2 regions of the Morococcus cerebrosus genome follow, and region 1 is predicted to be linked to the other one. Evidence: predicted binding sites of a transcription regulator. Region 1 holds the regulator's gene; the other holds the start of a gene.
What was found. Region 1 encodes FNR, which switches genes on or off when oxygen is low (the NO sensors DNR and NnrR bind a similar motif). Its sites were predicted from a motif close to TTGATNNNNATCAA; they were not measured.
Positions count from the first base shown of each region.

Region 2: the regulator FNR is predicted to act here: its motif matches at 2,218-2,231, upstream of ubiU (ubiquinone anaerobic biosynthesis protein UbiU).

Region 1 covers NZ_CP094242.1:1,643,400-1,659,625, reverse strand. The annotation lists gene MON37_RS07820 (sodium-dependent transporter) at 1-830, shown strand, start outside; gene MON37_RS07815 (FAD:protein FMN transferase) at 951-1,958, opposite strand; gene prfA (peptide chain release factor 1) at 2,203-3,279, opposite strand; gene MON37_RS07805 (methionine ABC transporter permease) at 3,418-4,104, opposite strand; gene MON37_RS07800 (methionine ABC transporter ATP-binding protein) at 4,106-4,843, opposite strand; gene MON37_RS07795 (hypothetical protein) at 5,071-5,271, opposite strand; gene hemN (oxygen-independent coproporphyrinogen III oxidase) at 5,349-6,770, opposite strand; gene fnr (fumarate/nitrate reduction transcriptional regulator Fnr) at 6,914-7,648, shown strand; partial or broken gene MON37_RS07775 (MBL fold metallo-hydrolase) at 7,733-8,820, shown strand; one part of gene MON37_RS07770 (IS5 family transposase) at 8,872-9,399, opposite strand; one part of gene MON37_RS07770 (IS5 family transposase) at 9,401-9,664, opposite strand; partial or broken gene MON37_RS07765 (DUF2238 domain-containing protein) at 9,708-10,031, shown strand; one part of gene MON37_RS07760 (IS630 family transposase) at 10,034-10,566, opposite strand; one part of gene MON37_RS07760 (IS630 family transposase) at 10,566-10,881, opposite strand; partial or broken gene MON37_RS07755 (DUF2238 domain-containing protein) at 10,932-11,231, shown strand; gene MON37_RS07750 (ACP-like domain-containing protein) at 11,326-11,697, opposite strand; gene MON37_RS07745 (Nramp family divalent metal transporter) at 12,253-13,521, shown strand; gene MON37_RS07740 (universal stress protein) at 13,751-14,215, opposite strand; gene MON37_RS07735 (tRNA threonylcarbamoyladenosine dehydratase) at 14,408-15,184, shown strand; gene MON37_RS07730 (hypothetical protein) at 15,186-15,659, shown strand; gene MON37_RS07725 (hypothetical protein) at 15,711-16,169, shown strand.
Region 2 covers NZ_CP094242.1:1,185,823-1,202,048, forward strand. The annotation lists gene MON37_RS05425 (IS30 family transposase) at 1-205, shown strand, start outside; gene MON37_RS05430 (hypothetical protein) at 262-753, shown strand; gene MON37_RS05435 (IS30 family transposase) at 991-1,956, opposite strand; gene ubiU (ubiquinone anaerobic biosynthesis protein UbiU) at 2,321-3,328, shown strand; gene MON37_RS05445 (U32 family peptidase) at 3,341-4,258, shown strand; gene ubiT (ubiquinone anaerobic biosynthesis accessory factor UbiT) at 4,245-4,685, shown strand; gene MON37_RS05455 (proline--tRNA ligase) at 4,819-6,531, opposite strand; gene fghA (S-formylglutathione hydrolase) at 6,981-7,829, shown strand; gene MON37_RS05465 (DUF4198 domain-containing protein) at 7,913-8,752, opposite strand; gene ppsR (posphoenolpyruvate synthetase regulatory kinase/phosphorylase PpsR) at 8,973-9,794, opposite strand; gene ppsA (phosphoenolpyruvate synthase) at 10,213-12,597, shown strand; partial or broken gene MON37_RS12445 (IS5/IS1182 family transposase) at 12,685-12,792, shown strand; gene MON37_RS05480 (peptidoglycan DD-metalloendopeptidase family protein) at 12,943-13,626, shown strand; gene tig (trigger factor) at 13,956-15,266, shown strand; gene clpP (ATP-dependent Clp endopeptidase proteolytic subunit ClpP) at 15,354-15,974, shown strand.

The DNA.
Region 1 (16,226 bases):
GTTACCTGATGCCGGGCCTGTTCATCCTGTTTATTGTTTTGGCTGTCCGTTCACTGACGCTGCCCGGGGCGATGGAAGGAGTATCTTTCCTGCTGAAACCCGACTGGTCGCATTTGAAGCCGCAAACCATGCTTACGGCTTTGGGTCAGGCATTTTTTGCGTTAAGTATCGGCGTGTCTGCGATGATTACTTATGCGTCTTATTTGGGTAAAGACCAAGATATGTTCCGTTCAGGCAATATCATTATGTGGATGAACCTTTTGGTTTCTCTGCTGGCTGGGCTGGTTATTTTTCCGGCGGTATTTGCTTTCGGATTCGAACCAAGTCAGGGGCCGGGTTTGATTTTTGTTGTTTTGCCTGCCGTGTTCATGAAAATGCCGTTGGGGCAGATTTTGTTTGCCGTCTTTATGCTGTTGGTGGTGTTTGCGACGCTGACTTCGGCGTTTTCGATGTTGGAAACCGTCATTGCCGCTACGATTCGTCAGGATGAGGGTAAACGCAGCCGCCATACTTGGCTGATTGGTACGGCAATTTTTATTGTCGGTATTCCCTCTGCTTTGTCTTTCGGTGTTTGGGGTGAGTTTAAAATCTTCGGAAAAACCGTTTTCGATTTGTGGGACTACCTGATTTCGGCAGTCATTATGCCGATTGGCGCATTGAGCGTTGCTGTGTTTACTGCGTGGGTTCAGGATAGGGAGTCCGTATTGGCGGATGCGGGTTCAGGCAGTAGCGTACCGAAAACCATTATCCGTCTTTGGTTGATGGTGTTGCGCTATGTTGCACCTTTGGCGATTGTCGTCGTATTTGTCAATTCCCTAGGCTTGATTTAAAAACTGTCCCAAAATGGCAAAGGTCGTCTGAAAATCTTGATTCGAGGTTTTCAGACGACCTTTTGACTTTTAAGTTTTGTTGTATTCGGGAGAGCCTGCCTTTTTTGCCAAATACAATGTTCAGGCTAGGGTTTCGATGCGGTTGTCGGGCATGACCAGCCAGACTTTTGCCTGTTTGGCGCGGGCTGCGGTACGGATGGTGGCTTCGTCCATGATGGAGAATGCGGTGGAGAAGGCATCGGCAACGGCGGCAGTCGGCGCCATGACGCTGACGCTGCGGTAGCGCGGTGTGGCCGTGCCGGTGCGCGGGTCGAAGAGGTGGGTGAACTTGCCGGCTTCGTCCATCACGGTACCGTAGCCGCCTGAGGTGGCGAAGGCTTGGTTTTGCATGGGGATGGTCAGGAGGGTGGCTTCTTCGTTTTGGGGATTGCGGATGCCGACGTTCCATGTGCGTTGGTTGTCGGTGTCGAAGCCGCGGATTTCGCCCATATCGACGAGGGCTTGGCGGATGCCGTGTTTTTGCAGCAGGGCGGTGATTTTGTCGGTGATGTAGCCTTGGGCGATGCCGTTGAGGGATAAGCCCATGCCTTTTTGTTCGAAGAGGATGGATTTTTGGTCGAAGACGACGTGTTTGAAGCCGACGAGCTTGAGGGTGCGCCGGATGTCCGGTTCGGACGGCGGGGTTTCGGCACGCGGGTTGCGGCGGAAATGGTCTGCATAAAGGTTCCACAGCACTTGGACGGTGGGGTCGAACGCGCCGTCTGTCAGGGCGTGGATGTCGCGGCAAATGCTCAACAGGGCGAGGAAATCGGGCGGCGGGTTGTTCAGACGACCTTCTTTGTTCAGTCGGTTGATGAGGCTGTCTTCGCGGTAGAGGCTGAAGATTTTTTCGAGGCGGGCGACTTCTGCGAGGACTTTGTTGACGAGGATTTCGGCTTCTTTGCGGTCAACGCCGAAGAGGCGGAGCTCGGCGCCGGAACCCAGCGCGATGCCTTTCCAAATGACGGGCTCGCCGGTAGTTGGTAACGGGGCAGGGCGGTTGCGGTTCAGGAGGAAGGGCGCGGCCGCTCCGGCGGCAGTCAGGGCGGCGATGGCGAAAAAACGGCGGCGGGTGAGCGGGATGTTCATGGGTTGGAATGGGTCGTCTGAAAAAGGGGCGGATTGTTGGAAGACTGGGAAAACCGGTTTATCTGGGCTTGCGTTTGAAGACGATGGGAAGGCTTTTTAGGAGCGCCGTCATTTCCGCATAGGATTTTATGGTTACGGAAAGGACGGCGGGCGACGGCTGAGGCTTGATTTGCGCTGCGGCAGAACTTGTTTTCCCGCCATTAAGCCTGCCTTCACGCTTTGGCACCAAGCATCAACCGCCCTATCAGTCGCCCATTGCCGCCAGTAGCTCTGCCTGATGTTCGGCAATCAGGGCGTTGGTGATTTCTTCCAAATCGCCGTCCATCACGAAATCCAGCTTGTGCAGGGTGAGGTTGATGCGGTGGTCGGTTACGCGGCCTTGCGGGTAGTTGTAGGTGCGGATGCGTTCGCTGCGGTCGCCGCTGCCGATAAGGGATTTGCGTTCGGCGGCTTCTTTGGCTTGGGCTTCGCGTTTTTGCGCATCGTTCAGGCGGGCGGCGAGGACTTTCATCGCCTGCGCCTTGTTGGCGTGTTGGCTGCGGCCGTCTTGGCATTCGACCACCATGCCTGTGGGCAGGTGGGTGATGCGGACGGCGGAGTCGGTTTTGTTGATGTGCTGACCGCCCGCGCCGGATGCGCGGAAGGTGTCGATGCGCAGGTCGGCGGGGTTCAGCTCGATGTTTTCGAGTTCGTCCGCTTCGGGCATGACGGCGACGGTACAGGCGGAAGTATGGATACGGCCTTGGCTTTCGGTGGCGGGAACGCGCTGTACGCGGTGGCCGCCTGATTCGAATTTCAGACGACTGTACGCGCCCAAACCGACAATACGGGCAATGACTTCTTTATAACCGCCCAACTCGCTTTCGTTGGCGGAGACGATTTCAACCTGCCAGCGGTTGCGCTCGGCGTAGCGGCTGTACATGCGCAGCAAATCGCCTGCAAACAGCGCGGCTTCGTCGCCGCCCGTTCCGGCACGCACTTCGATGAAGATGTTTTTGTCGTCGTCGGCATCTTTGGGCAGCAGCAGTTTTTGCAGTTCGGTATCGAGCGTGTCGATTTTGGCTTTCGCCGCTTCGATTTCTTCGGCGGCAAAGTCTTTCATTTCGGGGTCGGACAGCATTTCTTCGGCATCCGCCAAGTCGCTTTGCGCCAGCTGATAGTTTTGGAACACTTCGACCACGGGCGTCAATTCGGCGTGTTCGCGCGTGAGCTTGCGGTAGTTGTCCATGTCGGACGTGGCTTCGGGTTGTCCGAGGAGGTGGGTGACTTCTTCCAGTCGGTCGCTGAGTTGTTGTAGTTTTTCTAAGATAGACGGCTTCATAATTCTTCCATAACAAATGCCGTCGGGAGTCGTCCGCGACGGCGTGAGGAGGCGTTATTATAATGGGTTTGGTTGGAAATTCAAAAGGATATGACTGAAAAGGTCGTCTGAAAACTTTTCAGACGACCTTTTGATGGTTTAACGTTTATCCAATTTCCGCGCCAATGCGTTGCCGATGCTTTGAATCAGGATAACGAGCAGCACGAGGATGGCGACGATGAAGATGATGACTTCGGTTTGGTAGCGGTAGTAGCCGTAGCGGATGGCGAGGTCGCCCAAACCGCCGCCGCCTATCATGCCCGCTGCCGCGCTGTATGAGAGCAGGCCGATGGCGAGGACGGTGATGCTGGAAACCATGCCCGCGCGCGCTTCGTTCAAGAGGACTTTGCGGACGATGGCAAGCGGCGATGCGCCCATGGCGGTGGCGGCTTCAATCACGCCTTTAGGGACTTCGCGCAGGTTTTGTTCCACCAGTCGGGCGAAGTAAAACAGGCCGGACACGCTCAATACCAGCGAGGCGGCAATCGGGCCGATGGTGCTGCCGACGATGGCGCGGGTGGCGGGTATCATGGCAATCATCAGGATGACGAAGGGGAAGGCGCGCATCAGGTTGACTAAGTTGTCGAGCAGGAAATTTACCGGCTTGTTGTAATGAAGCTGGCGGTTGGAAGTCACGAAAAGCAAGACGCCCAAGAGCGTGCCGAAGATGACGGCAATCGTGGTGGACAGCCCGACCATGACGAAGGTTTCGCCCAAGGCACGGACGATTTCGTCTTTCATGCCGACGATGGTGGAAACGGCTTGTTCGAATGTTAAGTCTGCCATATCAGTCCTCCCGAATCAGTTCGCGCCCGATTTCGGATTGGGCGTGGATTTGGTTGCCGCGTACTTCGACGATTTCCACCACTTTTCCTTTATCCAAAAGGGCAGCGCGGTCGCACAGGCGGCGGATGACGCTCATTTCGTGGGTTACGATGACGATGGTAACGTTGAAGCGCTTGTTGATATCTTCTAGACATTCCAAGACGCTGCGCGTGGTGGCGGGGTCGAGGGCGGAAGTCGGTTCGTCGGCGAGGATGACTTGGGGTTTGGGTGCGAGCGCGCGGGCGATGCCGACGCGCTGTTTTTGTCCGCCGGAAAGCTGGGCGGGGTAGTGGTCGGCGCGTTCGGTCAAGCCGACGATTTCAAGGCATTCTTTAACGCGTTCTTTGATTTTTTCAGACGACCATCCGGCGATTTCCAAAGGAAAGGCAACATTGTCGGCGACGGTGCGATTGCTCAAAAGATTGAACTGCTGAAACACCATGCCGATATTCTGCCGCGCCTGACGCAATGCGGCGGCATCAAGCGCGGTCAGCTCTTGTCCGCACACATTGACCTTGCCGCTGTCGGGACGTTCCAACAGGTTAATCAGGCGCAGCAGGGTGGATTTGCCCGCGCCGGAATAGCCCATCAGACCGAAGATTTCGCCGTCTTGGATTTCGAGGCTGGTCGGCTCGACGGCGGCAAAACGGGTTTTGTCGCGCGTTTGGTAATGTTTGGAAACGTTGTCCAAAATAATCATAAATACTTCCTGATACTTCCGGAAAAAAAGAAGCCCGATGCTGTACACAACGGGCTTGGATATAAAGAAAGGAATAAAAACAGCAGAAAATGAAAATACGCTTTAGCTGTTCATGCCCGCAAGCTGTGTCAAATCGGCAATGTTAACTCAGATATGACTATAATCAAAATCGGTAACTTTGTCAAGTTTTGATATGATTTGTAATTTTAAAATAATAAATTGTCAGCTTATTTGCCGAAAAGCTCCGCCACCATGCGTGCTTCTTCCTCGGTATAAGCCGCGCCGTTGAGCTTCGCAGTCAGGATAAATTCGCCGCTTAACCCTTGTTCGGCGCAGGTTTCGCGCCAACCTTGAAGTCGTTCTTCATCGCTGGCTTTTCGTTTCAGACGACCTATGGTTTGTGCGGCCTGTTTGGTTTGTTCGTTCATTAGCGTTCCTTAACAAAGGGAAACAAAGGGCAAAGGTCGTCTGAAAACGGTTTTCAGACGACCTTTGCTATTCCTCTTTACACTGTTTGCGAATATTGGGCTTTAGTTTCCCTGTGGCGCAGGTGGTAGTCAAACACCATGGCGATATTGCGTATCAGGAAGCGGCCTTTGGGGGTAACGGTCAGTCCGTGCGGTTTCAGGCGGACGAGTCCGAGGGAGGCAAGTTGTTCCAAGTCGGCAAGTTCGTCTTTGAAATAGCGGTCGAACGGGATACCGAACACGCTTTCGTAGATTCGGTAATCCAAGGAGAAACGGCACATCAAATCTTGGATGATATTGCGGCGCAAAAGGTCGTCCTGATTGAGTTGGTAGCCGCGCATGATGGGCAGGTGTCCGGCATCGAGCGCGGCATAGTAGGCGTCGATGTCGCGTTCGTTTTGGGAGTAGGTGCTGCCGATTTTGCCGATGGAGGATACGCCGATGGCAACTAAATCGCAGTCCGCGTAGGTCGAGTAGCCTTGGAAGTTGCGCTGGAGGAAGCCTTCTTTGAGGGCGATGGAAAGTTCGTCATCGGGTTTGGCGAAGTGGTCCATACCGATGAAGACGTAGCCGCGTTCGGTCAGGGTTTGGACGCAGTATTGCAGCATATCGAGTTTTTCTTCGCTGCCGGGAACGGCTTCGGTATCGATGCGGCGTTGCGGCTTGAAGATATGCGGCAGGTGGGCGTAGTGATAAAGGGCAAGGCGGTCGGGATCGAGCGACAAGACAGTGTCGATGGTGGTTTTAATGCTTTCGGCGGTTTGGTGCGGCAGACCGTAAATCAAATCGACGCTGACGGATTTGAATCCGGCTTCGCGGGCGGCATCGATGACTTTTTTGGTTTCGTCGTAGCTTTGGATGCGGTTGACTGCTGCCTGCACTTTGGGATCAAAGTCCTGAATGCCGACGCTCATGCGGTTGAAGCCGAGCTTACCGAGCATGAGGACAGTTTCGCGGCTGACTTTGCGCGGGTCGATTTCGATGGAGTATTCGCCGCCAGGGATCAGTTGGAAGTGTTTGCGTATCATGCGGAATACGCGTTCGATTTGGTCGTCGCTCAAGAAAGTCGGCGTACCGCCGCCGAAGTGCAGTTGCGCGAGCTGATGCCGTCCGCCCAGATGCGGGGCGAGCAGCTCCATTTCTTTTTCAAGGTATTCGATGTAGGCATCGGCGCGGCTTTTGTCTTTGGTGATGATTTTATTGCAGCCGCAGTAGTAACAAATGGTGTTGCAGAAGGGGATGTGGATATAAAGCGAAAGGGGCTTGTTCAAAGCCCCCATACCGCGCTGATTCAAGGCATTGATATATTCGGCTTCGCGAAATCCGTCATGAAAACGGTCGGCTGTGGGGTAGGAAGTGTAGCGCGGACCGCTGGAAGGAAGGCTGGCGATGAGTTCGCGGTCGAACTCAGGCTTGTCATCGTTTCTATTGTGATTATTTTGTATCGGTATTACTTTCATGGCGTGTGCGTGATTAGAGTAATGAAGTTAGGCAATTTTCGGATAGTTTGGTAGAATGCCACAGTATGATAAACCTGTCTTGATATGTGTCAATAACTTACGTAATCATGACAGGATAAAAACCTTAATTTTAAGGGTGTTTTATGACCACACACAATGCTATGCATCAGATGAAAACCCTGTGTTCTTCCTGTTCGCTGCGTGAACTCTGCCTGCCTGTCGGGCTTTTGCCCAATGAGTTTGCACAATTGGACGCGGTCATCCGACAGAGCCGCCGCTTGAAGAAGGGTGAATATCTGTTCCGCACCGGTGAGCCTTTCGCGTCGCTGTTTGCCATCCGTGCCGGTTTTTTCAAAACCACGGTTGCCAGTCAGGACGGTCGCGATCAGGTTACCGGCTTTTTTATGTCCGGCGAACTCATCGGTATGGACGGCATTTGTTCCCATGTCCACAGCTGCGACGCGGTGGCTTTGGAAGACAGCGAAGTGTGTGAGCTGCCCTTCACCCACATCGAAGAGCTGGGACACAACATCCCCAGCCTGAGAAGCCATTTTTTCCGGTTGATGAGCCGCGAAATCGTGCGTGACCAAGGTGTGATGCTGCTTTTGGGCAATATGCGCGCCGAAGAACGTCTGGCAGCGTTTTTGCTGAACTTATCCCAACGCCTTTACTCGCGCGGATTTGCCGCTAATGATTTCATCTTGCGGATGTCGCGCGAAGAAATCGGCAGCTATTTGGGACTGAAACTGGAAACCGTCAGCCGCACACTGTCCAAGTTCCACCATGAAGGTCTAATTTCGGTCGAACACAAACACATTAAAATCCTCGACTCGCAAGCCCTCAAAAAAATGGTATCCGGCTGTTCGCACGCCATCTGACGGATACCGAAACCATTTCAAACTTCAAACAGAATCCAAGGTCGTCTGAAAATTTTCAGACGACCTTCTTCATAAAAACCAATTATGAAACACAAGAAAAAACTCATTGCCTTGACCGCTGTCTGCGCCCTGCTCGCCTACTGGCTTTATCCCGATCAACATCCCGTTTACCCCGCAAGCGACCATTACGACCCGAAAACGCAAACCTTCTTCAACCCCGAACCGCAGCAGAAACCGACCGGCCTGACCGGCGCATTTTGGAAGATTCTGACCGACCCGCAGGCAACGCGCCCGCCCAAACCTCTGCCTACCGTCAAGCCCGATTGGCAAACCTTCCTCGCCGCACCCGAAGGGAAAAGCCGTTTCGTCTGGTTCGGGCATTCCACCCTATTGATGCGGATCGGCGGGCAAACCGTCATTACCGACCCCGTTTTCGGCAATTCCCCATCCCCATCACCATGAAACGCTTCCAGCCTGCCCCCTCAGAAATCGACGAACTGCCGCCCGTCGATGTCATCCTGATTTCACACAGCCACTACGATCACCTCGAAAAAGACAGCGTGCAAGCACTCAATTCAAAAGGCAACAGCCATTTCATCGTCTCACTCGGCATGGGCGTACTGCTGAAAAAATGGGGCGTGCCGCAAGAGCGCATTACCGAACTCGATTGGTGGCAAAGCACCGAACGCAACGGCATCCGCTACACCGCACTACCTGCCCGTCACGATTCATCCCGAACCCTGACCGACCACAACCAAGCCCTGTGGTCCAGCTTTGCCATCGAACACGGCAGCGAAAAATTCTATTTTCACGGCGACTCGGCACAAGGCAGCCATTTCGACAAAATCGCCGAAAAATTCAACGGGTTTGATATCGCGTTCATCGAAAACGGGCAATACAGCGAACATTGGCCCAACAATCACCTCTTCCCCGAGCAAACCGCCCGCTATGCCGCACAGCTTGCTCCCAAACGCTTCATGCCCATCCACTGGGGCGCCTACGCCATGGCACTGCACGCTTGGAACGAACCCCTGCTACAAAGCCTCCCGCTGGCACGCAGCTTGGGTGTCAATCCGTTGACTCCGCTGATGGGGCAAGTCTTCGATGCTGATACCGCCACGCAAGACTGGTTTGCAGAGCCTTTAGAATCAAGCTGCTGCACAGTTTATTGAAAATTTCCATCATTTTTATTAATTTAATACAAAGAAATTCTTAGAGCGTGTTCATAGTCTTCGTAGCAGGACTCCCAAGAAAGCCAAAGCTACCATTTGCAGACTGGTACTCAACTTACGCTCGCAGTTTTTCCAAAGCCGCCTGTTCTTTTCCAACCAGGAAAAGCTGCGCTCTACTACCCATCGCTTCGGCAATACTGCAAAACGGTGCAATTCGTTTCGTTTGGCAATCTCTACCTCCGCACCAATCAACTCCTGTACCGACGAAGCAAATGCCTTACCCGTGTAACCACCGTCAGCAAGGATTTTTTGTATCGCACCAAGATTATCCCGCCCACGTTCCAATGCCACCAGGCAGCCTTTTCTATCCGTAACATCCGCCGTCGTTACCGCAAGGGCATGCGGCAAACCTTGCGTGTCAACCGCTATATGTCGCTTGATACCGCTAACCTTCTTGCCCGCATCGTAGCCTTTTTCCATGGCGGTATCCGTGTTCTTCACACTCTGCGCATCAATAATCAGGAAAGTAGTTGCTTCATGGCGCCCCTGCTTGCGGTGCTCCGCAACTACCTGATTTTTTTAATGCTTCCTCAAGGATGCTGATGCCACTCTCGCGTGGTTCGGTCCATCTCTGGAAGTAGGAATGCACGGTGCGCCATTTGGGGAAGTCGCCCGGCAAAGCGCGCCAGGAGCAGCCAGTGCGTTGCAGGTAGAGAATGGCACAAAAGACATCGTACAAGTCCACCTGGCGTGGCGCTGTGCGTTTACGGGCACTTTCCAGCAGGGGAAGGAGAGGCGCAAATTGCTCGCGACTGATATCGCTTGGGTAGGTTTTTCTGTTCATGCCGATAGTTTACAGCAGAGGCTGAGACAATGAACACGTTCTTATGCAAAAAACTTCGCATGTTATCCCTTTATTATTCACAGTTTTCATTGCTTTACTCATCGTCTGGTCGGGTATCAATCCGTCCGACCGCGCCGTTTGGTACGCCGAAATCATTCCTGTTTCGATCGTATTTATCTCACTCATCGCTACCTACCGCTGTTTCCGTTTCAGTAATCTGGCTTATGTATTCATGAGTTTCTGGCTGATTATGCATACCATCGGTTCTTACTACACTTTCGCCGATGTGCCCTTCGATTGGGCAAACCGCCTGCTTGCGCCGTTTTTAGGCGAAGGACGCAACCATTTTGACCGCGTCGGACACTATAGTCAATTAAAATCAAAATAGGACAGTAACGCATCGTCAAATCGGGCGTAATCAGACAATACGGTTCGCAGATACCGCTTAATATTCGCCCACACCTTCTCAATCGGGTTGAGCTCAGGTGAATAAGGTGCAAGAGGCAATACCTTATGTCCCCATTTTCCCGCCATTTCCCGTAAAACACCCATACGGTGAAATCGCGCATTATCTAAAATAATCACCGATTTTTGAGTCAATGCAGGCAGTAGGCATTGCTGAAACCACGCTTCAAAAAAGACTCCGGTCATCGTATTTTGATAAACCATCGGAGCAATCAGCCGGTTGCCGACTTGTGCGGACACCAGAGATAAGCGTCGGTATCTTTTTCCACTTATCTGCGCTTTCACTATTTGCCCTTTCGGGCTGCGGGCATAGGGACGGAACAGGTAGCGGTCAAATCCTGTTTCATCCAAATAAACACGTTGGTAGCCGGAAAATTCGGCCAGCTGTGTCAAATAATGCGTTACTTTGGCCGGGTCTTGTTCTTTGTAAGTGGTGGTCTTTTTTTGCGCGTCATCCCCATCTGTTTGAGTGCATAGCAAACGGCGGCTGGCGTACAATCAAAATGTTTGGCGATTTCATGCAGATAGGCATCCTGGTGCTGCTCAACATATTGAGCCAGTTTTTGCCTATCCAATTTTACGGCATTTAGACCGGTAACTTGATGTTTTAGGCTGCCTGTTTGTTTTTTAAGGCGAATCCACAGGTAAAGCGTGTTTCTTGACAAATTAAACGTTGCTGCGGTTTGGCTGATGTTTTTGCATTGTTCGTAATAGTTTAAAGCTTTGTTTCTTAAGTCCGCAGAGTATGCCATGGTTAGACCTTCAAAGTTGAGTATTGTACTATTTTGTTTTTAATTGATTATACATCATCGGTTTCTACGCCTATCCGATGGCAGAATGGTTGTTGCGCCGTAAACTCTGCCGTCCTGCGCTTGCCCTGTTTTTCTCCTTGTTCTTCATCATGAGCGTGGCAGCGGCTTACGAAATCATCGAATGGCAGTATGCGGTGATTGACGGCGGCGAAGCAGGTTTGGAAGTACTCGGTTCGCAAGGCGATATTTGGGATGCGCAAAAAGACATGCTCGCTGATACGCTAGGCGCGTTAACGTCACTGGTAGTGTTTATATTGACACGACCGGATAAGCGTTTGAAAACAGGTTGACAGGTTTTAAAGAAATGGGAAAAACAATAGGTCGTCTGAAACCTTATTTCGGTTTTCAGACGACCTTAAAGAAGCTTAAATCATTCGTTGTAAATTAACGGTCGATGTTAACGGGTTCGCAGTTTTTCACGATGAAGCGGTTGCGTGAGTCGGTTACGCCCACAACTTCGGAAGTGGTGTGGGTGTTTTTGTCGATGTAACCGGCAGACATAGAGAAGCCGCGTTTGTTGGTGAATGTTGTACCGGTGCTGTCTGATTGACGTTTGTCAACGCGCAGGCTGATTTGTTTACCGGCTGCATTTGCAGATGCGCCAACTGCATTACCACTGCGGTCAAATTCGTAAACGACATTCAGTTTTTTACCGTTGTCGCATTTGTAAGGAACGTAGCCAGCAGGAGCAGCAGCGGCAGTCATGGAAACACCGGCAGTCAGAACGGCTACAATAGCGGCAGATAAGAATTTCATCTGGTATTACTCCATAAAGTGAGAAAAGAGTGATGTGTGGCGTGGACTATCCGGCGCCATCCTTGCTTTGTTTTGAAAGCAGAACATATTTTATCCGTTCCGAAAAAATATACAATATGCAGATATGCAAAGCTATACAAAGAAATTTTCGAGAAGGGTTATTCTGGTTGTACGAAATTAAATAAGTTGAAAATTTATCATAACAAAATAACTTATTTTATTGTTTTTCTTTTATTTTCGGGTATTGATTTTTTTATAAAAGTTTATCATCAAAGCAAGTACCTGAAAGCCTCTGCACAACACTAACCCCAAGTTAGATATTAAGTATGTTGTTTTTCGGGTGCTGCCCTGATTGGGTATAAAAAGCGATACAAGGTCGTCTGAAAAAGGTTTCCAGCCACAAAATGCTGATGATTGGAGATTTTCGATTCGGTACAGCTTATTTTTAACATATTTCGGCATGAAATATCCGAAATGTCTGTTAGATAATCTCTTGATTTACGTTAAAATACGCCTTTTTTTGTGAAGGTCGTCTGAAAAAAGACGGAGAGAATGATGTCTGAACAACACACACACGCTTCGACTTGGAAAAGCAAAATCAATGCACTGGGGCCCGGAATCATGATGGCTTCGGCGGCGGTCGGCGGTTCGCACCTGATTGCCTCGACGCAGGCGGGCGCGCTTTACGGCTGGCAGCTTGCGTTGATTATCATTTTGACCAACCTCTTCAAATATCCGTTTTTCCGTTTCAGCGCGCATTACACGCTGGATACGGGCAAAAGCCTGATTGAAGGCTATGCGGAGAAAAGCCGCGTTTATTTGTGGGTATTCCTGATTTTGTGCGTTATCTCGGCAACGATTAACGCGGGTGCGGTCGCCATCGTGACCGCTGCCATCGTCAAAATGGCAATTCCCTCGCTGACGCTGAATGTCGGCGCAATCTCCGCACTGATTATGGCTTCCTGCCTGATTATCTTGGCAAGCGGACGCTACAAGGCTTTGGACAACGTTTCCAAAATCATCATCGTCAGCCTGACGATTGCCACAGTCGCCGCCGCCGCCATCGCCATGTCGCGCGGCATGCAGATGAAGTCCGACTTTATCGAACCTACCCCATGGACACTGGCAGGCTTGGGCTTCTTAATTGCGCTGATGGGCTGGATGCCCGCGCCGATTGAAATTTCAGCGATCAACTCATTGTGGGTTACTGAAAAACAACGCATCAATCCTTCCAGCTACCGCGACGGTATTTTCGACTTCAACGTCGGCTACATCACCAGCGCGGTGTTGGCAGTCGTCTTCCTCGCCTTGGGCGCGTATGTGCAGTACGGCAACGGTGAGGCAGTGCAGATGGCGGGTGGCAAATACGTCGGGCAACTGATCAATATGTACGCCGTCACCATCGGCGACTGGTCGCGTCCGATGGTCGCATTCATCGCCTTCGCCTGCATGTACGGTACAACGATTACCGTAGTGGACGGCTACGCGCGCGCGATTGCCGAGCCGGTGCGCCTGCTGCGCGGCAAAGACAAAACGGGCAACATCGAACTGTTCGCTTGGAACGTTTGGGTCGCAGGTACGGGCTTGGCAGTGATTTTCTGGTTCAACAGCGCGATGGCGGAGCTGCTCAAATTCGCCATGATTACCGCCTTCGTTTCTGCCCCCGTGTTCGCTTGGTTGAACTACCGCCTCGTCAAAGGCGACAAACGCCACAAGCTGACGGCAGGTATGGACCTCCTCGCCATCCTCGGCTTGATTTACCTGACTGGGTTTACGGTTTTGTTCCTGCTGAACCTGACAGGCATCTTGGCTGCACCTAAGTAAGCCCAATCAAAACAAAGGTCGTCTGAAAACCGGATTTTGGTTTTCAGACGACCTTTTTGTTATGGGTTTGGTTTGGGGAAGAAGTTATTTATTGGTATAGGTGAATGATATTACGAAGTTCATGATTATAATCAATAATTCGTAAAACCTATTTGAAATAAGATGAAAGAAGGTCGTCTGAAAATCTTAGTTTGAGATTTCAGACGACCTTCTTCAGTAGGGCAGCCCCTTACGCTTCTTCCGCTTTGCTGCGGATAATCAGAAGCGGCAGGTGGCTTTGGCGCATAACGGTTTCGGCGAAGCTGCCCATCAGGAGGTGCATCAGGCCGGTGCGGCCGTGTGTGCCGAGTACCAGCAGGTCGGCGCCGTTTTCATCGGCGTAATCGACCAAATCCTGCGCCATTTCGCGCGCGCCTTTGTTGGCGACCAGCAGGTGTTTGACAATGTTTTCCACGCCGTTTTCGCGGGCGGTTTTTTCAGCGAAGTCCAAGACTTCGTTGCCTTGGGCGACGGCGGCGGCCTCGTAGCTTTCGTGTTGCAGGAATTCGGGGGCGAGCGCCATGTATTCGGCGGGGTTGGCGACGTGTACCAAAGTCAGGCGGGCGTTGTTGACGCTTGCCAACTCGGCGGCGTGTTTCAGGGCGTTGAGGGAAGTTTCGCTGCCGTCAACGGCTACAACCAGATGTTTGTACATAGTTCATTCTCCTTTTGCGCCGCAGGCGGCACTTTGTTTCATGCGGTTGGGAAGGGTCCGATATGAAACGATTATAGACTCTTTCGGGCTGCTGCAACAGCCCGTCTGCTTTCCAGTATAATATGTGTCGGACTCGTTCGCAGCGTTTTGCGTTGATTTTCATTCATTTATTGATATATCACAAGGTTGGGTATGAACGACACCGTTTTTCTTCCTTCGCGCCGTTTTGGCGGTATTGCCAGGCTCTACGGAGATGAAGCACTGGCGCGGTTTTCGCACGCGCACGTCTGCGTGGTCGGCGTGGGCGGGGTAGGCTCTTGGGCGGTGGAGGCTTTGGCGCGGACGGGCATCGGTCGTTTGACCTTGATTGATTTGGACAACGTCGCCGAGTCCAATGTCAACCGCCAGCTTCATGCGCTGACCGACGATTTCGGCAAGGCGAAGGTGACGGCGTTGCGCGAACGCATTGCTCAAATCAATCCGCAATGCGAAGTGGAGGAAATCGAGGATTTTGTGACGGAAGACAATCTCGAAACGCTTTTCAGACGACCTTTCGACTTTGTGATCGACGCGATAGACCAAGTGCGTGTCAAGGCGGCGATGGCGGCTTATTTTGTGCGGCACAATCAGCCGTTTATCCTCAGCGGCGGCGCGGGCGGACAGAAAAATCCGGCATTGATTCAAACCGCTGATTTGAGCCGCGTTACCCACGACCCGCTGCTTGCCAACCTGCGCTACACCTTGCGCAAACGCTACGGCTTCAGCCGCGATACCAAAGAAAAAATGCGCGTGCCGTGTGTGTTCTCGACTGAGAACATTACGCCGCCGCAATCTGGCGAAGCGTGTTCGACCGATACCGCGCCGCAAGGGCTGTCCTGCGCGGGCTATGGCGCGAGTATGCTGGTGACGGCTTCGTTTGGGCTGTATTGTGCGCAGGCGGCGGTAGAACATATTGCGGGACGGAAGTGAGATGAATCGATTTTTTAAAGCCTACTTTATCAGTAGCCTGATTTATGCGGTTGTCTTCGGTTTGCTGGTGTACAGTGTCGGTTTGCTGTTTTCAGGATTCGAATGTTTTGATATTGACGCTGACAATGAACAGTATGCAGAGTATTGTCTGCGAGCTGCTGAAATGTCGGCTTTTGAGAAAGTGTCTTTGAAGTTTTTCTTCTTTCCGTTTTTATCCGTGATGTTATTGTCCCTACTCAATGCCGGCATTATGAAGTGGACCAAACGCTGTACAACTTCGATGACTCTTGCCTTGCCTATTATCGAATGGTTGATTGTTTGGTTCGTTTTTTTGCTGTGGAAGTGGAGTAGTCTGGATAGTAGTTGGACGGCAATAACGGGACTTCTTTTTTTCGGATTGCCTGTTTATGGCATGGCAGCAGTTCAAGCCCTGAGTGTGTTGGTCTCTTCTGCAAATGCCAATCAGAAAATTTGATGTGGGTTTAAGCCTTTTGAAATTTATTTTTTCAGACGACCTTTTTTGCCTATGAACCGATTTTTCAAAGCCTATTTTATTGCCAGCCTGATTTATGCGGTGTGGTTCGGCGTGTTGATGTATGCCGTCGATCCGATGTTTGGCGCAATGGGATGCGACATACAGTCGGGCGATTATTTGTGTTTTCAGGACGGCTCTCCGCGGCCGTTTACCAATTTCCTTTATCCCTTCCTGTCCGTTCCGATATTCAGCCTTTTGCACGCTGCCATCATGAAGTGGCGCAAACGCTGCTCGGTCGGGATGATTTGGTTTTTGGTCGGCTGCGAATGGCTGCTATTGTCGGTTTGGATAATTGCGATGCTGGCACGCGATGGCTTTGTGTTTTCCCGCGATGCCGTTACGGTGCTGACCGGTTCGTTTTTCGCCGTTTTGCCGCTGCTGGGCATGGCGTTGGCGCAAACGCTTGCCATTGCCATCGCTTCTTTGAAAAGCCAACGCAAAAAAGGCTGATTTTTGTTTTGCCGCACTCGTTTGGGCGAAACCCGCTGCGTTTTCAGACGACCCCGT
Region 2 (16,226 bases), 460 kb from region 1:
TTACCATTCTTGGGAAAAAGGGCTGAATGAGAACACCAATGGACTCATCCGGCAATATTTCCCCAAACAAACCGATTTCCGAAACATCAGCGATCGGGAGATACGCAGGGTTCAAGATGAGTTGAACCACCGGCCGAGAAAAACACTTGGCTACGAAACGCCAAGTGTTTTATTCTTAAATCTGTTCCAACCACTGGTACCCTAGTGTTGCACTTGAAATCCGAATCCAAGGACCTCTTTCGAAACTATAAAGGAAACCATATGAACCATGACATTATCAGGGTACGTCTCCAAAAAATTCGGCACACAAGAAAATTACTTCAAATAGCCGACAACAAACTGTCCTTAGCATCAACTGATACCGATCATACGGCAAAAACCGAATTGTTGGACATATTTACCAAGAGCAAAGCAATATCCCTATGGTCTAGTTATGCCTCTTCGAGTGCCCAAAGAAGTTTGCAAGAAGCAAAACAGGCAATTAACAATCTAAACCAAGCATTGGCTGTGATAGCAGAAGAAAAGTTGGATTACGATGCTAATATTCCGATAGATATATTGGATTTAAGCGTAGACCTTTTTTTCTCTCCCAATATGGATATATTATCCATGTCAAACTTCAGTAGCTTGTGTTCTGCAAGCAGTAAATTCAGCCAAATGAAACAGGCTTTAAGCGATTTGGACAACAAATTAGAACAATATGAATTTGAATTGCAAAAATATTTATCAGATGATAAAGAAAGTGATTGGTAACCTGCATACTTATCCATAATTCTCTGTCTGCTTCGTCCTGACGGGCTGCTGTCGGTTTCCGAAACGGCAGACCCCGACAAACCGAGCCGCGCTGAATGACGCAATTTAATGCGCAAAACGGGTTTGAGACGGCAGACGAATACGGCGGCGAACGCAATTTCACGTTGAATTTTAAAGCAAGCAGCCGTCTGCTTCCGCCTAAATAAAGGTCCTTGGATTCGGATTTCAAGTGCAACACTAGGGTACCAGTGGTTGGAACAGATTTAAGAATAAAACACTTGGCGTTTCGTAGCCAAGTGTTTTTCTCGGCCGGTGGTTCAACTCATCTTGAACCCTGCGTATCTCCCGATCGCTGATGTTTCGGAAATCGGTTTGTTTGGGGAAATATTGCCGGATGAGTCCATTGGTGTTCTCATTCAGCCCTTTCTCCCAAGAATGGTAAGGGCGGCAAAAATAGGTTTTCGCCTTCAAGGCTTTGGCTATTTTGGTGTGTTGGTAGAACTCTTTGCCGTTATCCATGGTGATGGTGTGGACTCTGGCTTTATATGCCTTTAATACCCTAATGGCCGCCCGGGCAGTGTCTTCGGCTTTTAAGTTCTTTAATTTGCAGATGATGGTGTAGCGGGTAGTGCGTTCGACCAAGGTCAATAACGCGCTTTTCTGATTTTTGCCGACGATGGTGTCGGCCTCCCAATCGCCGATGCGGGTTTTCTGGTCGACGATAGCAGGTCGGTTTTCTATGCCGACGCGGTCGGGCACTTTGCCTCTGGTCCATGTGCTGCCGTAGCGTTTGCGGTAGGGTTTGCTGCATATTCTGAGGTGTTGCCACAAAGTGCCGCCGTTGCTTTTGTCTTGGCGGAGGTAGCGGTAAACGGTGCTGTGATGGAGTGTGATCCCGTGGTGTTTATGCAGGTAGGCACATACTTGTTCGGGACTGAGTTTGCGGCGGATAAGGGTGTCGATGTGTTGAACCAGCTGCGAATCGAGCTTATAGGGTTTTCGCCGGTGCTGTTTGGTCAGCCGGTTTTGCCGTTGGGCTTTATCGGCGCTGTATTGCTGTCCTTGGATGCAGTGCCGCTTGATTTCTCGGCTGATGGTGCTTTTGTGGCGGTTGAGCTGTTTGGCGATTTCGGCGATGGTGCAGTGGCGGGACAGGTATTGGATATGGTATCGTTCGTCTTGGGTCAGTTGTGTGTAGCTCATGGCAATCTTTCTTGCAGGAAAGGCCGTATGCTACCGCATACTGGCCTTTTTCTGTTATGGAAAGTTGCACTTCAAATGCGAATCCGCCGTCGTCTGAAACAGGTTTCAGACGACCTTTTATTGTAAAAATCTATAAATTTAATAGATAATAACTAATCTCATATTATCAAATTGGAAAAGATAACCCACTGATTAGCTTGATATTTAACATAGTTAAATTATGTTAACTAAAACATACGTTATCCAAACCTGATTTCACAATTGATTTAAATCATAATATCTTGTGTCCAAATCTCTAAAATACCCGAAATCATACTAGATATTGATTTTCGAATAACAAACTACAAGAGTCGAGGAACGCAAAATGCCGAAAATCCCTGAGTTGGTTTGTCCCGCCGGCAACCTGCCCGCTTTGAAGACGGCGGTGGACAATGGCGCGGACACGGTTTATATGGGGCTGAAAGATGCGACGAATGCGCGCAATTTTCCTGGGCTGAATTTCGATATGAAATCGGCGCAGGAAGGGGTGGCTTACGCTCATGCGCGCGGCCGTAATGTGTTGATGGCCATCAATACTTTTGCCCAGGCGGGGCAAATCGAGCGGTGGCATCGGGCTGTCGATACGGCGGTGCAACTGGGGGCGGACGCGATAATCGTTGCCGATCCTGCGATTATGGCTTATGCCGCCGAGCGTCATCCTGATTTGAGGCTGCACATGTCGGTGCAGGGTTCGGCGACCAATTACGAAGCCATCAATATGATGAAGGAGCTGTTCGGTATCCGCCGTGCCGTGCTGCCGCGCGTTTTGACCGTGGATCAGGTCAAACATGTGATTGACAATACGGATGTGGAAATCGAAGTGTTCGGTTTCGGCAGTTTGTGCGTCATGGTGGAAGGGCGCTGCATTTTATCGAGTTATGCGACGGGCGAATCGCCGAATATGCAAGGCGTGTGTTCGCCTGCCAAAGCCGTACGCTGGGAGCAGTTGCCCGACCGCATGAACGTGCGGCTGAACCAGGTGTTAATCGACCAATACAAACCGGACGAACCAGCAGGCTATCCGACCCTGTGCAAAGGTCGTTTTGAAGTCAATGACGAAACCTATTACGCGCTGGAAGAGCCGACCAGCCTGAATGTTTTGGAAATGCTGCCCGAACTCATCAAAATCGGTGTGTCCGCCATCAAAATCGAAGGCCGTCAACGCAGCCCGATGTACACGGCGCAGGTAACCAAATCGCTGCGGCAGGCTTTGGACGCGGCCGCTGCCGATCCGGCGCATTTCAAAGTCAATCCGGTGTGGAACAACGCGCTGAGCAAGGTTTCGGAAGGGCATCAGACGACCTTGGGCGCATACAGCCGTCCGTGGAAATAAGGGGGAGGGAAAATGAATCCGATGAAACTATCATTGGGGCCGGTTTTGTTTTTCTGGCAGAAGGAAGCCCTGCTGGAATTTTACGCCGCCATGCTGGATGCACCGGTGGATACCATTTATCTGGGCGAAGTGGTGTGTTCGCGCCGCCAGAAAATGCGTTTTGCCGACTGGGTCAGCCTGGCGGAAGATTTGGCGGAAAGCGGCAAGGAAATTATTCTGTCGTCGCAGGTGCTGCTGGAAAGCGAATCCGATTTGAAACGCCTGCGCAAAATCACGGGGCAGGAAAAATTCAAAGTCGAAGCCAACGATATGGGCGCGGTCAAACTGGCGCGCGAGCACGGCATTCCGTTTGTCGCCGGCGCCAGCCTGAACATTTACAACGAAAGCACGCTGGCGCTATTTCAAAAACTGGGCGCATACCGCTGGATTACGCCGTCCGAGTTGAGCCGTGATAAAGTTGCCGAAATCATCAAGGCTTCAGACGACATTGAAACGGAATTGTTTGCTTGGGGTAAAATGCCTTTGGCGTACTCTTCACGCTGCTTTACCGCGCGTCATTACAACCTGAACAAAGACGGCTGCGAATTCCGTTGCTTGGATTACGAGCAAGGCATGGACATGAATACCCGAGAGGGCAAGCCTTTTTTAACCATCAACGGCATCCAAACCATGTCTTACGGCTGCCAAAACCTGCTGCCGCACCATGAGGATTTGCGGCAAATCGGCGTGAACATGCTGCGCCTGTCGCCGCAAATGCACGGCATGGCGGAAATTGTCCGTATCCACCGCGATGTATTGGACGGCAAAGCCGCCCTGGCAGATGCACTTCCCGAATTGGAAAGACTGACCACCGGCACGCTGGTGGACGGCTATTGGCATGGCCAGCCCGGTATCGAAGCTGTGAAGGAGGAATATTATGGCGTTGCCTGAAATCGTATTGCCCGCATGGGCGGGAAAAATCGGCGGTAAATTACCGGGCAGGCCGCCGCGTTTCGCTTTGGTTTTTGCCCTCAACACCATGCTCAAACGCGGATTGCTGCCCGCCGACATGAGCCTATTTGACGGCAAAAAATTCGAAATCGACGTATTGGACGCGGGCATCAAGGTGCGTTTCACCGCCAATGCCGAAAAATTCATCGATGCGGATTTTTTCGGCACACCCGATTTGCGCCTTGCCGCCAACGGCATCGACTTTATGCGCATGATGATGCGCGAGGAAGACCCCGATACTTTGTTTTTCAACCGCAAACTGCAAATCGAAGGCGATACTGAACTGGGGCTGATTACCAAAAATCTGCTCGACAGCGTGGACTGGCCATTCGGCGATTGGTTTTTGAAACGGCAGTTGTCCGATTGAATGCCGGTTCGTGCAAGAATGAAGCAAAGCATTCATCCGTTAAGCTTCTGATTTCACAATAATGAAGGTCGTCTGAAACCTGTTTCCAGTTTTCAGACGACCTTCTTTCATCTGCATCCGTTTTAAACCGTCATTAGTCTTTCAATGCAGCCAATACTTTGCCGGCGATTTCATTCAAGCCCACGGTTTGTGCCTGATTGTCGCGGCGTTCGGCGTATTCGACATTGCCTTCTTTCAAGGCGCGGTCGCCGATGACGATGCGGTGCGGGATGCCCAAAAGCTCGGAGTCGTTCAACAATACGCCTGCGCGTTCGTCGCGGTCGTCGAGAAGGACGTCCGCGCCTGCGGCCAGCAGTTCGGCGTAGATTTTGTCGGCGGCTTCGCGTACGGAGTCTGATTTTTTGTAGTTCATCGGCACGATAACGACTTCAAACGGCGCCATTGCTTTGGTCCAGATAATACCTTTTTCGTCGTTATTTTGCTCGATGGCAGCGGCCACAACGCGAGTAATACCGATACCGTAGCAGCCCATTTCCATGATTTGCGATTTGCCGTTGTTGTCAAGGAAGTTTACGTTCATGGCTTGGGTGTATTTGTCGCGCAATTGGAAGACATGTCCGACTTCGATGCCGCGTGCCAGTTTCAGACGGCCTTGTCCGTCGGGGCTTTCGTCGCCTTCGACGACGTTGCGCAAATCGACGAATTCAGGCTCGGCGGCGTCGCGGCCGAAGTTGAAGCCGGTATAGTGGTAGTCGTCTTCATTCGCGCCGATAACCCAGTCTGCGCCTTTTTCGGTGGCGAAATCGGCATAGACTTTGCCTGTGAAGCCGACAGGGCCGAGCGAGCCGCCGTTTGCACCGAACTGCACTCGGATGGCGGCAGGATCTGCCATGGTCAGTGGCGATTTCACGCCTGCGAGTTTTTCGGCTTTGATGTCGTTGAACTCATGGTCGCCGCGCAACAGCAATAAGACGATTTCGCCTTCGTTTTCGCCTTCGACCACGATGGATTTCAGTGTTTTTTCAATCGGAATGCTGAGGAAGTCAACCAATGAATCAATGGTTTTGACGTTCGGCGTGTGTACTTTGGCCAGCTCTGCCTGAGCGGCTGCGCGTTCGCCTTTGAGCGGCAAGGTCGGAGCCAGCTCGATATTGGCGGCGTAATCGGAAGTGTCGCTATATGCAATCACATCTTCGCCGCTTTCCGCCAACACTTGAAACTCGTGCGAACCGGTACCGCCGATGCTGCCGGTGTCTGCGGCGACGGGGCGGAATTCCAAGCCCAGACGGGTGAAGATGCGGCAGTAAGCATCGTACATGGCATCATAGGTCGTCTGAAGCGAGGCGTAGTCGGCATGGAAGGAATAGGCGTCTTTCATGACGAATTCGCGCGCACGCATGACGCCGAAGCGCGGGCGCACCTCGTCGCGGAATTTGGTTTGGATGTGGTAAAAGTTTTTCGGCAGCTGTTTGTAGCTGTTGATTTCTTTGCGCACGATGTCGGCGATGACTTCCTCGCAGGTCGGTCCCATGCAGAAATCGCGGTCGTGGCGGTCTTTCAGGCGCAGCAGTTCTTTACCGTAAAATTCCCAGCGGCCGGATTCCTGCCACAGCTCGGCAGGCTGCACCACCGGCATCAGCAACTCCACGCTGCCCGCGCGCGCCATTTCTTCGCGCACGACGTTTTCGACTTTACGCAACACGCGCAACCCCATCGGCATCCAAGTATAAAGGCCGGACGCGTTGGCTTTAATCAGACCGGCGCGAATCATCAGCTTGTGGCTGGCAAGCGCGGCTTCGGCGGGGGCTTCTTTCAGGGTGGAAATGAAAAATTGGCTGGCTTTCATGGTGTGTTTTTCTGTGTAAAAAAGTAAGCGCGTATTGTAACGCGAAAGGCAGGGGGATTGAAGTTTTTCCCTATGCGGGAGCCGCCGCAGTCTTTCTTTTTGAGTCGATTCATCTGACATTTATCGGGCGTGTCAATCACTTTTTATACACAATTTCGCATTGGCTTGTTTTGCTTATAGATTTTTCCCATAAGGGCTTTGAAATTTTTTATTTTTATAACTAATTGATTTTATTGTATTTTATTTGACTATTTTTTAAGCACCGAAAGGCTTGGGTTGTTCCAAAAGCAAAAATTCCGATTACCCAAAGCTTATCAACAAACTTATCCACAGAGTTTGTGTATAGATTGATGTCGTCTGAAACCATACCGTTCGATAGGTTTTTAAAAGCCCGTAACGCGGTCTTTCTGTTAAGATGATGCCTTCGCTTTTTTCACGCCATACTATCTATGTCCGCACACGAATTACACCTGCTTTCACGCGCCAAAATGTTCAACGGCCATCAAGAACAATACCGCTGCTTTTCCGAAACCTGCCAAACCGATATGACCTTCGGCATCTACCTTCCGCCGCAGGTATTGAAAGGCTATCCCGCGCCGGTTTTGTATTTCTTGTCGGGACTGCACGGCGACGGCTCGGAACTGATACGCCAAACCGGCATCCAGCGTTTCGCCGCGCAATGGAACATCATCGTCGTTTTCCCCGACACCTCGCCGCGCGGCAGCCATATTAGCGACAGCGCGAACGAATTTATCGGACAGGGCGCGGGATTTTACGTCGATGCAGCCGAACAGCCGTGGGCGGCGCATTATCAGATGTACAGCCATATCAGCCGCGAACTGCCCGATTGGGTGGAACGGCATTTCCCCGCCACCCAAGAACGCAGCATCGCAGGTTTCAGCATGGGCGGACACGGCGCGCTTTCCATCGCCCTGAAAAACCCCAGCCGCTATGTCGCCGTTTCCGCGTTTGCACCCTTGTGCCATCCGACCGCCAGCCGGGGTGGGAAGCAGGCGTTTGCCGCCTATCTGGGCGCGGAATCGGAGGCTTGGCAGGCTTACGACAGCGCATCGCTCGTTCAGACGACCTCACGCAAGCTGCCGATACTCATCGACCAAGGCAGCATTGATCCGCTGTTCCCCGACGAATTACAACCCGAAGCCTTCGTCAATGCCGCCCGCGCCAACGGCTTTAACGTGCAATATAAAGTCCGCCCCGGCTACGGACACGATTATTTCTTCATCGCCAGCTTTATCGACTCGCATATCGAGTTTCATGCTGAGGCATTAGGTTTGTAAATCCACTATAAATTTAATCCACTATATAAAGAAAGGTCGTCTGAAAACTTTTTCAGACGACCTTTTCGATCTTTCACACTCAATTAGTGTTGATGATGATGGTGTTCATGCCGTTCAGCCGCGCGTTTCGTTCCGACGGGCATAATCAGTGTTGCATAGGCATTGTCTTGTTGGCAAACACTTTTATCGGCATAATCCGCCTGATGGGTGGCTTTGATTTTCCACAAACCTTCAATCAAAGGAATCACATTGACGACGCCGTCTTTATCCGTTTTCCCTGAAAAACCTTGCGGCTCGCGGTGGTCGTGCGTAGCCGCCAAATCCATTTCCGCCAGCGTATCCGAGCTTGCCGTTACCGTCGCTTTTGCCAACGGCTTGCCTTTATAAAGCACTTTAATCGGCAGCAGACCGCCCACCTTGACTTCATTCGGATTTTTCAGCGGCACCAGTTCCAATTCATGACCGACCGGACGGGTCAATACGCTTTCATCCAAGCCTGCGCCACCCACTTGCAAAAACGCTTTGCCGAACATCTGAGCCTGTTCGCAATAAGTCGCGCCGGGCAGGTCTTTCAAGGTTTTCTGTTTCCAGCCTTCGCTGTTTTGCGACCAGAACGTCGGTTTGTACACCGCGCCGACCCAATACGAGCCGTCTTTCAGGCGGGATTTGGAAACATATTGGTAATTTTCGCCTTTATTCGTCAAATCGATCGTTTTTCCGGATTTGTCCGTCAATTGCAGCGGTTTGAAAATGTGCACGCGGTCGTCGGCGATTTTTTCGACATTCGGGAAATCATGGCTGTAACCCAAATCCGCTTTCAACGTACTGCCCGAATCTAAACGCACCGGAGCCGACACCCACAAATCATGCGCCTGCGCCGCCATGCTCAAGCCCAATGCGCCAAGTATCCATAATTTTTTCATGTTTCTTCCTCAAATTTGATTGTTTACGGTTCAAAAGCCAACGGAAAGCCCGAAAAGCAAGGCAACCTTACTCTTTTTATTTCGAAATGTAAATATTATTGATGATTGTTTATAGTTACAAAGAACTAGAAATCTATTTAGACTGAACGATAGAAAACAAGAGGTCGTCTGAAACACCAAATTGCTTTTTAGACGACCACTTGCTCATACTTTAAGAAAATCAAAAACGCCGCTTCAATTTGCAGGCTTGAAGGATATGGACGGCAAGTTCCTCCACCGATTTATCCGTCGTATTGGTGAACGGGATGCCATGGCGTTTGAACATATTTTGCGCATCGGAAATCTCACTGCGGCAGGTATCGATTTTGGCATAAGTCGAATTCGGACGGCGCTCTTGACGGATGGCCTGCAGGCGTTCGGGTTGAATGGTCAGGCCGAACAGCTTGTCTTTGTAAGGTTTGACCATGCGCGGCAGGTCGGTGGATTCCAAATCGTCGGGAATCAGCGGGTAATTGGCGGCGCGGATGCCGTATTGCAGAGCAAGGTAAAGACAGGTCGGCGTTTTGCCTGAACGCGATACGCCCATCAGGATCACATCGGCTTCTTTCAGGTTTTTATCGCTGACGCCGTCGTCATGGTTGAGCGAGAAATTGACCGCCTCCATACGCGCATCATAGCGTTGCGTATCGCCGATACTGTGGTGCCCCTGTTCGGCAGCAACCGCCTCGGTGTTGAGTTCTTTTTCCAAAAGCCCGAGGAAGGTTTCGAAAAAATTGATATGGAAAGCGCCCGCTTTTTTGATGATTTCACGGATTTCGTCATTGACGACGCTGACGAAGGCAATCGGGCGCAAACCGTTTTCCTGAGCGTTGCGGTTGACTATTTCGACGACGGTACGCGCTTTTTCAGGCGTATCAATGAAAGGATAGGTGTGGCGTTTGAATTCGATTCTGCCAAACTGATTCAGCAGTGCCTCACCGATATTTTCAGCAGTCAGGCCGGTACGGTCGGAAATATAAAACACATGGCGCGGTGCGGTCATTCGGTTATCCTCTAAAATTTTAAATGGTTGCAGGCAGTCATCATAGCAGCTGAAACCTTCTAAATAAAGGGAATACGCTTAAATTACACCCAACTACGCCAAAATCAAACTACTTTATAAACGCATTTTTATTCCAATAATTAAATTATCTTAAAATTTTATACCCATCCAAAACCTTTCCAAACTCTACCAATCAGTCATTAATCTATTTCAAACCTTATGTTTTACAAAGAAATAGACAATGGGAATAATGGTTTCCCCATCAGATTTCATTTGACTACACGCCTGAAGCCCGCAATTTTTCAGACGACCCGCAAATAAATCGAGACAGAAAAAGCATGACAGCGGTCGTTTGAATCGCTTAAAATAACAAAGCGTATTCGTTTCTTTTTTAACATATCTTGGATTGGACACACAAATGGCTGACAACTACGTAATTTGGTTTGAAAACCTGCGTATGACTGATGTTGAAAGCGTGGGCGGCAAAAACGCCTCCCTAGGTGAAATGATCAGTCAGCTGACTGAAAAAGGCGTCCGCGTCCCCGGCGGCTTTGCCACTACTGCCGAAGCCTACCGCGCATTTTTGGCGCACAACGGACTGAGCGAGCGTATTTCCGCCGCACTGGCACAACTGGATGTGGAAGATGTCGCCGAACTGGCGCGCGTCGGTAAAGAAATCCGCCAATGGATTTTGGATACGCCCTTCCCCGAACAACTGGATGCCGAAATCGAAACGGCATGGAACAAAATGGTTGCAGACGCAGGCGGCGCGGATATTTCCGTTGCCGTCCGTTCTTCTGCGACCGCCGAAGACCTGCCCGACGCATCGTTTGCAGGTCAGCAGGAAACCTTCCTGAATATCAACGGCTTGGAAAACGTCAAAGAAGCCATGCGCCATGTATTCGCCTCTTTGTACAACGACCGTGCCATCTCCTACCGCGTCCATAAAGGCTTCGAACACGACATCGTCGCCCTCTCCGCAGGCGTACAACGCATGGTGCGTTCCGACAGCGGCGCGTCCGGCGTCATGTTCACCCTCGACACCGAATCCGGCTTCGACCAAGTCGTTTTCGTGACTTCATCTTATGGTCTGGGTGAAAACGTCGTACAAGGCGCGGTCAACCCCGACGAATTCTATGTATTCAAACCCACGCTGAAAGCAGGCAAACCTGCCATCCTGCGCAAAACCATGGGTTCGAAACAAATCAAAATGATCTTTACCGACAAAGCAGAAGCCGGTAAATCCGTGATGAACGTCGATGTTCCTGAAGAAGACCGCAACCGTTTCTCCATTACCGACGAAGAAATCACCGAGTTGGCACACTACGCGCTGACAATCGAAAAACACTACGGCCGCCCGATGGATATCGAATGGGGCCGTGACGGCTTGGACGGCAAACTCTACATCCTGCAAGCCCGTCCTGAAACCGTGAAATCCCAAGAAGAAGGCAGCCGCAACCTGCGCCGCTTCGACATCAACGGCGACAAAACCGTATTGTGCGAAGGTCGCGCCATCGGTCAAAAAGTCGGTCAAGGCAAAGTCCGCTTGGTGAAAGACGCCTCCGAAATGGATTCCGTTGAAGCAGGCGACGTACTCGTTACCGACATGACCGACCCGGATTGGGAGCCGGTAATGAAACGCGCTTCCGCCATCGTCACCAACCGCGGCGGCCGTACCTGCCACGCTGCCATCATCGCGCGCGAACTGGGTATTCCTGCCGTAGTCGGCTGCGGCGATGCGACCGAATTGTTGAGCAACGGTCAAGAAGTAACCGTATCCTGCGCCGAAGGCGATACCGGCTTTATCTATTCCGGCCTGCTGGACGTACAAATTACCGATGTTGCCTTGGACAATATGCCCAAAGCGCCGGTTAAAGTCATGATGAACGTCGGCAACCCCGAACTGGCATTCAGCTTCGCTAACCTGCCGAGCGAAGGCATCGGCTTGGCACGCATGGAATTCATCATCAACCGCCAAATCGGCATCCACCCGAAAGCCTTGTTGGAATTTGACAAACAAGACGATGAATTGAAAGCGGAAATTACCCGCCGCATCGCCGGCTACGCCTCCCCTGTCGACTTCTACGTCGATAAAATCGCCGAAGGCGTGGCAACATTGGCCGCATCGGTTTATCCGCGTAAAACCATCGTCCGTATGTCCGACTTCAAATCCAACGAATACGCCAACTTGGTCGGCGGCAGCATTTACGAACCGCACGAAGAAAACCCGATGCTGGGCTTCCGTGGTGCGGCGCGTTATGTTGCCGAAAGCTTCAAAGATTGCTTCGCGCTCGAATGCAAAGCCCTCAAACGCGTCCGTGACGAAATGGGGCTGACCAACGTCGAAATCATGATTCCGTTCGTCCGCACTTTGGGCGAAGCCGAAGCCGTCGTCAAAGCCTTGAAAGAAAACGGTTTGGAACGCGGTAAAAACGGCCTGCGCCTGATCATGATGTGCGAACTGCCGAGCAACGCGGTATTGGCAGAACAATTCCTGCAATACTTCGACGGCTTCTCTATCGGTTCCAACGACATGACCCAGCTGACCCTCGGCCTCGACCGCGACAGCGGCTTGGTGTCCGAATCGTTTGACGAACGCAACCCTGCCGTCAAAGTGATGCTGCATTTGGCAATCTCTGCCTGCCGCAAACAAAACAAATACGTCGGTATCTGCGGTCAAGGCCCGTCAGACCATCCGGACTTCGCCAAATGGCTGGTTCAAGAAGGCATCGAAAGCGTTTCCCTGAATCCGGATACCGTCATCGAAACTTGGCTGTATTTGGCTAATGAGTTGAATAAATAAGATTTTTTATAAAATCTAAAAATCCCCCATCCCTAAAGCGGACGGGGGATTTGTTTTAGCCATCTAACGGCAGATATAATTTGACTTTATAGTGGATTAAATTTAAATCAGGACAAGGCGACGAAGTCGCAGACAGTACAGATAGTACGGCAAGGCGAGGCAACGCCGTACTGGTTTAAAGTTAATCCACTATATTTTACGCTGAGTAAAATATGCTTCTAATCAAAAAGATAAAATTCTGCGGCCATTTAGCATTCATAAAACATCTCAAAAGCCGATGAACCTTCACCCAAATAAAGCGTCTGAAGACAATTCATTCGCTAATTTTTATTAAATAAACATATGATGAACACCATTCCTATTTTTCAGACGACCTTCAAACGACTAAGCCCTTTCTGCCTGACACTTTTTTTGGCTGCCTGCGCCGGAAGCGGTTCACCGACAGGCAGAGCCCCGGACGGATATTACAGAGTCAAGTCCGGCGACACACTATCCCAAATTGCCAAACGCCACGGCCAAAGCATCCATACATTGGCATCTTGGAACAACCTGCAAGACACCTCTAAAATCGAAGTAGGTCAAGTCTTACGCGTCCGACGCAATACGCGCCCTATTTCCCAATCAAAGCAAGCAACTCAGGCCGTCGCACCGATCAACCGCCTGAACTTACAATGGCCTGTTGAAAACGGACGCAACTCCGTTATCAAGCAATACAACGGAACAACCAATAAAGGCATCGATATAGCAGGCACACCCGGAGAACCTGTAAAATCCGCAGCTGCGGGGAAAGTATTGTATGTCGGAGAAGAAGTACGGGGTTACGGCAAACTGATTTTAATTAGCCACAATGATTATGCGATTACAGCTTATGCACATAATGATGCCTTACTGGTACAAAAAGACCAACAGGTCGCAGCCGGCCAGCAGATTGCAACGATGGGCAGCACAGACACCGACAGCGTAAAGCTACATTTCGAAGTCCGTCTGAACGGCAAAGCCGTCAATCCTATGCCATACTTGCCCAATTAACATCCTCAAACTTCAAAAGGTCGTCTGAATACTCTCTTCCGACTTTCAGACGACCTTTGTAGCTCCGCATAAGTTTATCGGAATGCCGCCATCTATCTCCCATCCAACTACTTTTTCCAAGCCGGAGCGGACAGATGTGGCAACCGTTTTGCAATGATTTCACTATATTATCCAGTCAATCAAACATTGTGATATACTAGCCAGCTAATTTTCCTGCCTTTTGCAAGCAACGGACGATAAAAGCCCCGATGGGTCGGAGCCGCTTTTGCAGTCATCATTGGCAAAAGGATTCCCATTTTTTATTTAACACAACAAATTAAGGTCTTACGATGAGCGTAACTGTTGAAACTTTAGAAAATCTGGAACGCAAAGTAGTGTTGTCTCTGCCTTGGTCCGAAATCAACGCAGAAACCGATAAAAAACTGAAACAAACCCAACGCCGTGCAAGAATCGACGGTTTCCGTCCGGGTAAAGCACCTTTAAAAATGATTGCACAAATGTACGGTGCAAGCGCTCAAAATGATGTCATCAATGAAATGGTCCAACGCCGCTTCTACGATGTTGCCGTTGCCCAAGAATTGAAAGTTGCCGGCTATCCGCGTTTCGAAGGCGTTGAAGAACAAGACGATAAAGAATCCCTGAAAATCGCTGCGATTTTCGAAGTGTTCCCTGAAGTCGTTATCAGCGATTTGTCTGCACAAGAAGTCGAAAAAGTAACCGCTTCCGTCGGCGATGCCGAAGTGGACCAAACCGTAGAAATCCTGCGCAAACAACGCACCCGCTTCAACCATGTTGAACGCGAAGCCCAAAACGGCGACCGCGTCATCATCGACTTCGAAGGCAAAATCGACGGCGAACCTTTCGCCGGCGGCGCATCCAAAAACTACGCCTTCGTATTGGGCGCAGGTCAAATGTTGCCTGAATTTGAAGCCGGCGTAGTCGGCATGAAGGCAGGCGAAAGCAAAGACGTTACCGTCAACTTCCCTGAAGACTACCACGGTAAAGACGTTGCCGGTAAATCTGCCGTCTTCACTATCACATTGAACAACGTATCCGAACCCACCCTGCCTGAAGTTGACGCCGACTTCGCCAAAGCATTGGGTATCGCCGACGGCGACGTTGCCAAAATGCGCGAAGAAGTGAAGAAAAACGTAGGCCGCGAAGTTGAACGCCGCGTAAACGAACAAACCAAAGAATCTGTAATGAACGCGCTGCTCAAAGCCGTAGAGCTGAAAGCGCCTGTTGCTTTGGTAAATGAAGAAGCCGCCCGTTTGGCAAACGAAATGAAACAAAACTTCGTCAACCAAGGCATGGCTGACGCTGCCAACTTGGATCTGCCTTTGGACATGTTCAAAGAGCAAGCCGAACGCCGCGTATCTTTGGGTCTGATTTTGGCTAAACTGGTTGAAGAAAACAAACTGGAACCGACTGAAGAGCAAATTAAAGCCGTTGTTGCCAACTTCGCAGAAAGCTACGAAGATCCTCAAGAAGTGATCGACTGGTACTACGCAGAGCCTTCCCGCCTGCAAGGTCCGACTTCTTTGGCAGTAGAAAGCAACGTCGTTGATTTCGTTTTGGGCAAAGCCAAAGTAACCGAAAAAGCTTTGTCTTTTGACGAAGTGATGGGCGCACAAGCCTAATCATCTTCAAAAGGTCGTCTGAAACAGACAACTTGAAAGCACCAAAGCACCCCTTTGGTGCTTTCGCAACATTGACAGGAGACAAAAATGTCCTTCGATTTCAATAATTACCTCGTTCCTACCGTTATCGAACAAAGCGGCCGCGGCGAGCGTGCATTTGATATTTACTCGCGCCTTTTGAAAGAGCGCATCGTATTTTTGATTGGCCCGGTAACCGACGAGTCTGCCAATCTGGTGGTTGCCCAGCTGTTGTTTTTGGAAAGTGAAAATCCGGACAAAGATATTTTCTTCTACATCAATTCCCCCGGCGGCTCGGTAACGGCAGGTATGTCGATTTACGACACCATGAATTTCATCAAGCCCAATGTCTCCACTTTGTGCTTGGGACAAGCGGCAAGCATGGGCGCATTCCTGCTCTCGGCAGGAGAGAAAGGCAAACGTTTCGCTCTACCCAACAGCCGTATCATGATCCACCAGCCTTTAATCAGCGGCGGCTTGGGCGGTCAGGCATCCGACATTGAAATCCATGCCCGCGAGCTGTTGAAAATCAAAGAGAAACTTAACCGCCTGATGGCGAAACACTGCGGCCGCGACTTGGCAGATTTGGAGCGCGACACCGACCGCGACAACTTCATGTCTGCCGAAGAAGCCAAAGAATACGGTTTGATTGACCAAGTTTTGGAAAATCGCGCTTCTTTGCAGGCTTAAAAATATTTTTGACAGAATAAAAGGTCGTCTGAAAACTATTTGAAGATTTCAGACGACCTTTGCTTTATTATAAAACCCCTTTATCAACACACTATTTTTAGATTCATACTTTTTACTACGCCGTTTCATTCAATTTCTTTGAACAACTGTAAACTGGCCAACAGAAAATAAATACAGCTCCCCCCCACCTGTCGGATACAGCCTTCCCTCCCCCAAATCCCTCCGAACAAACCCATATCTGGGCTGATGACC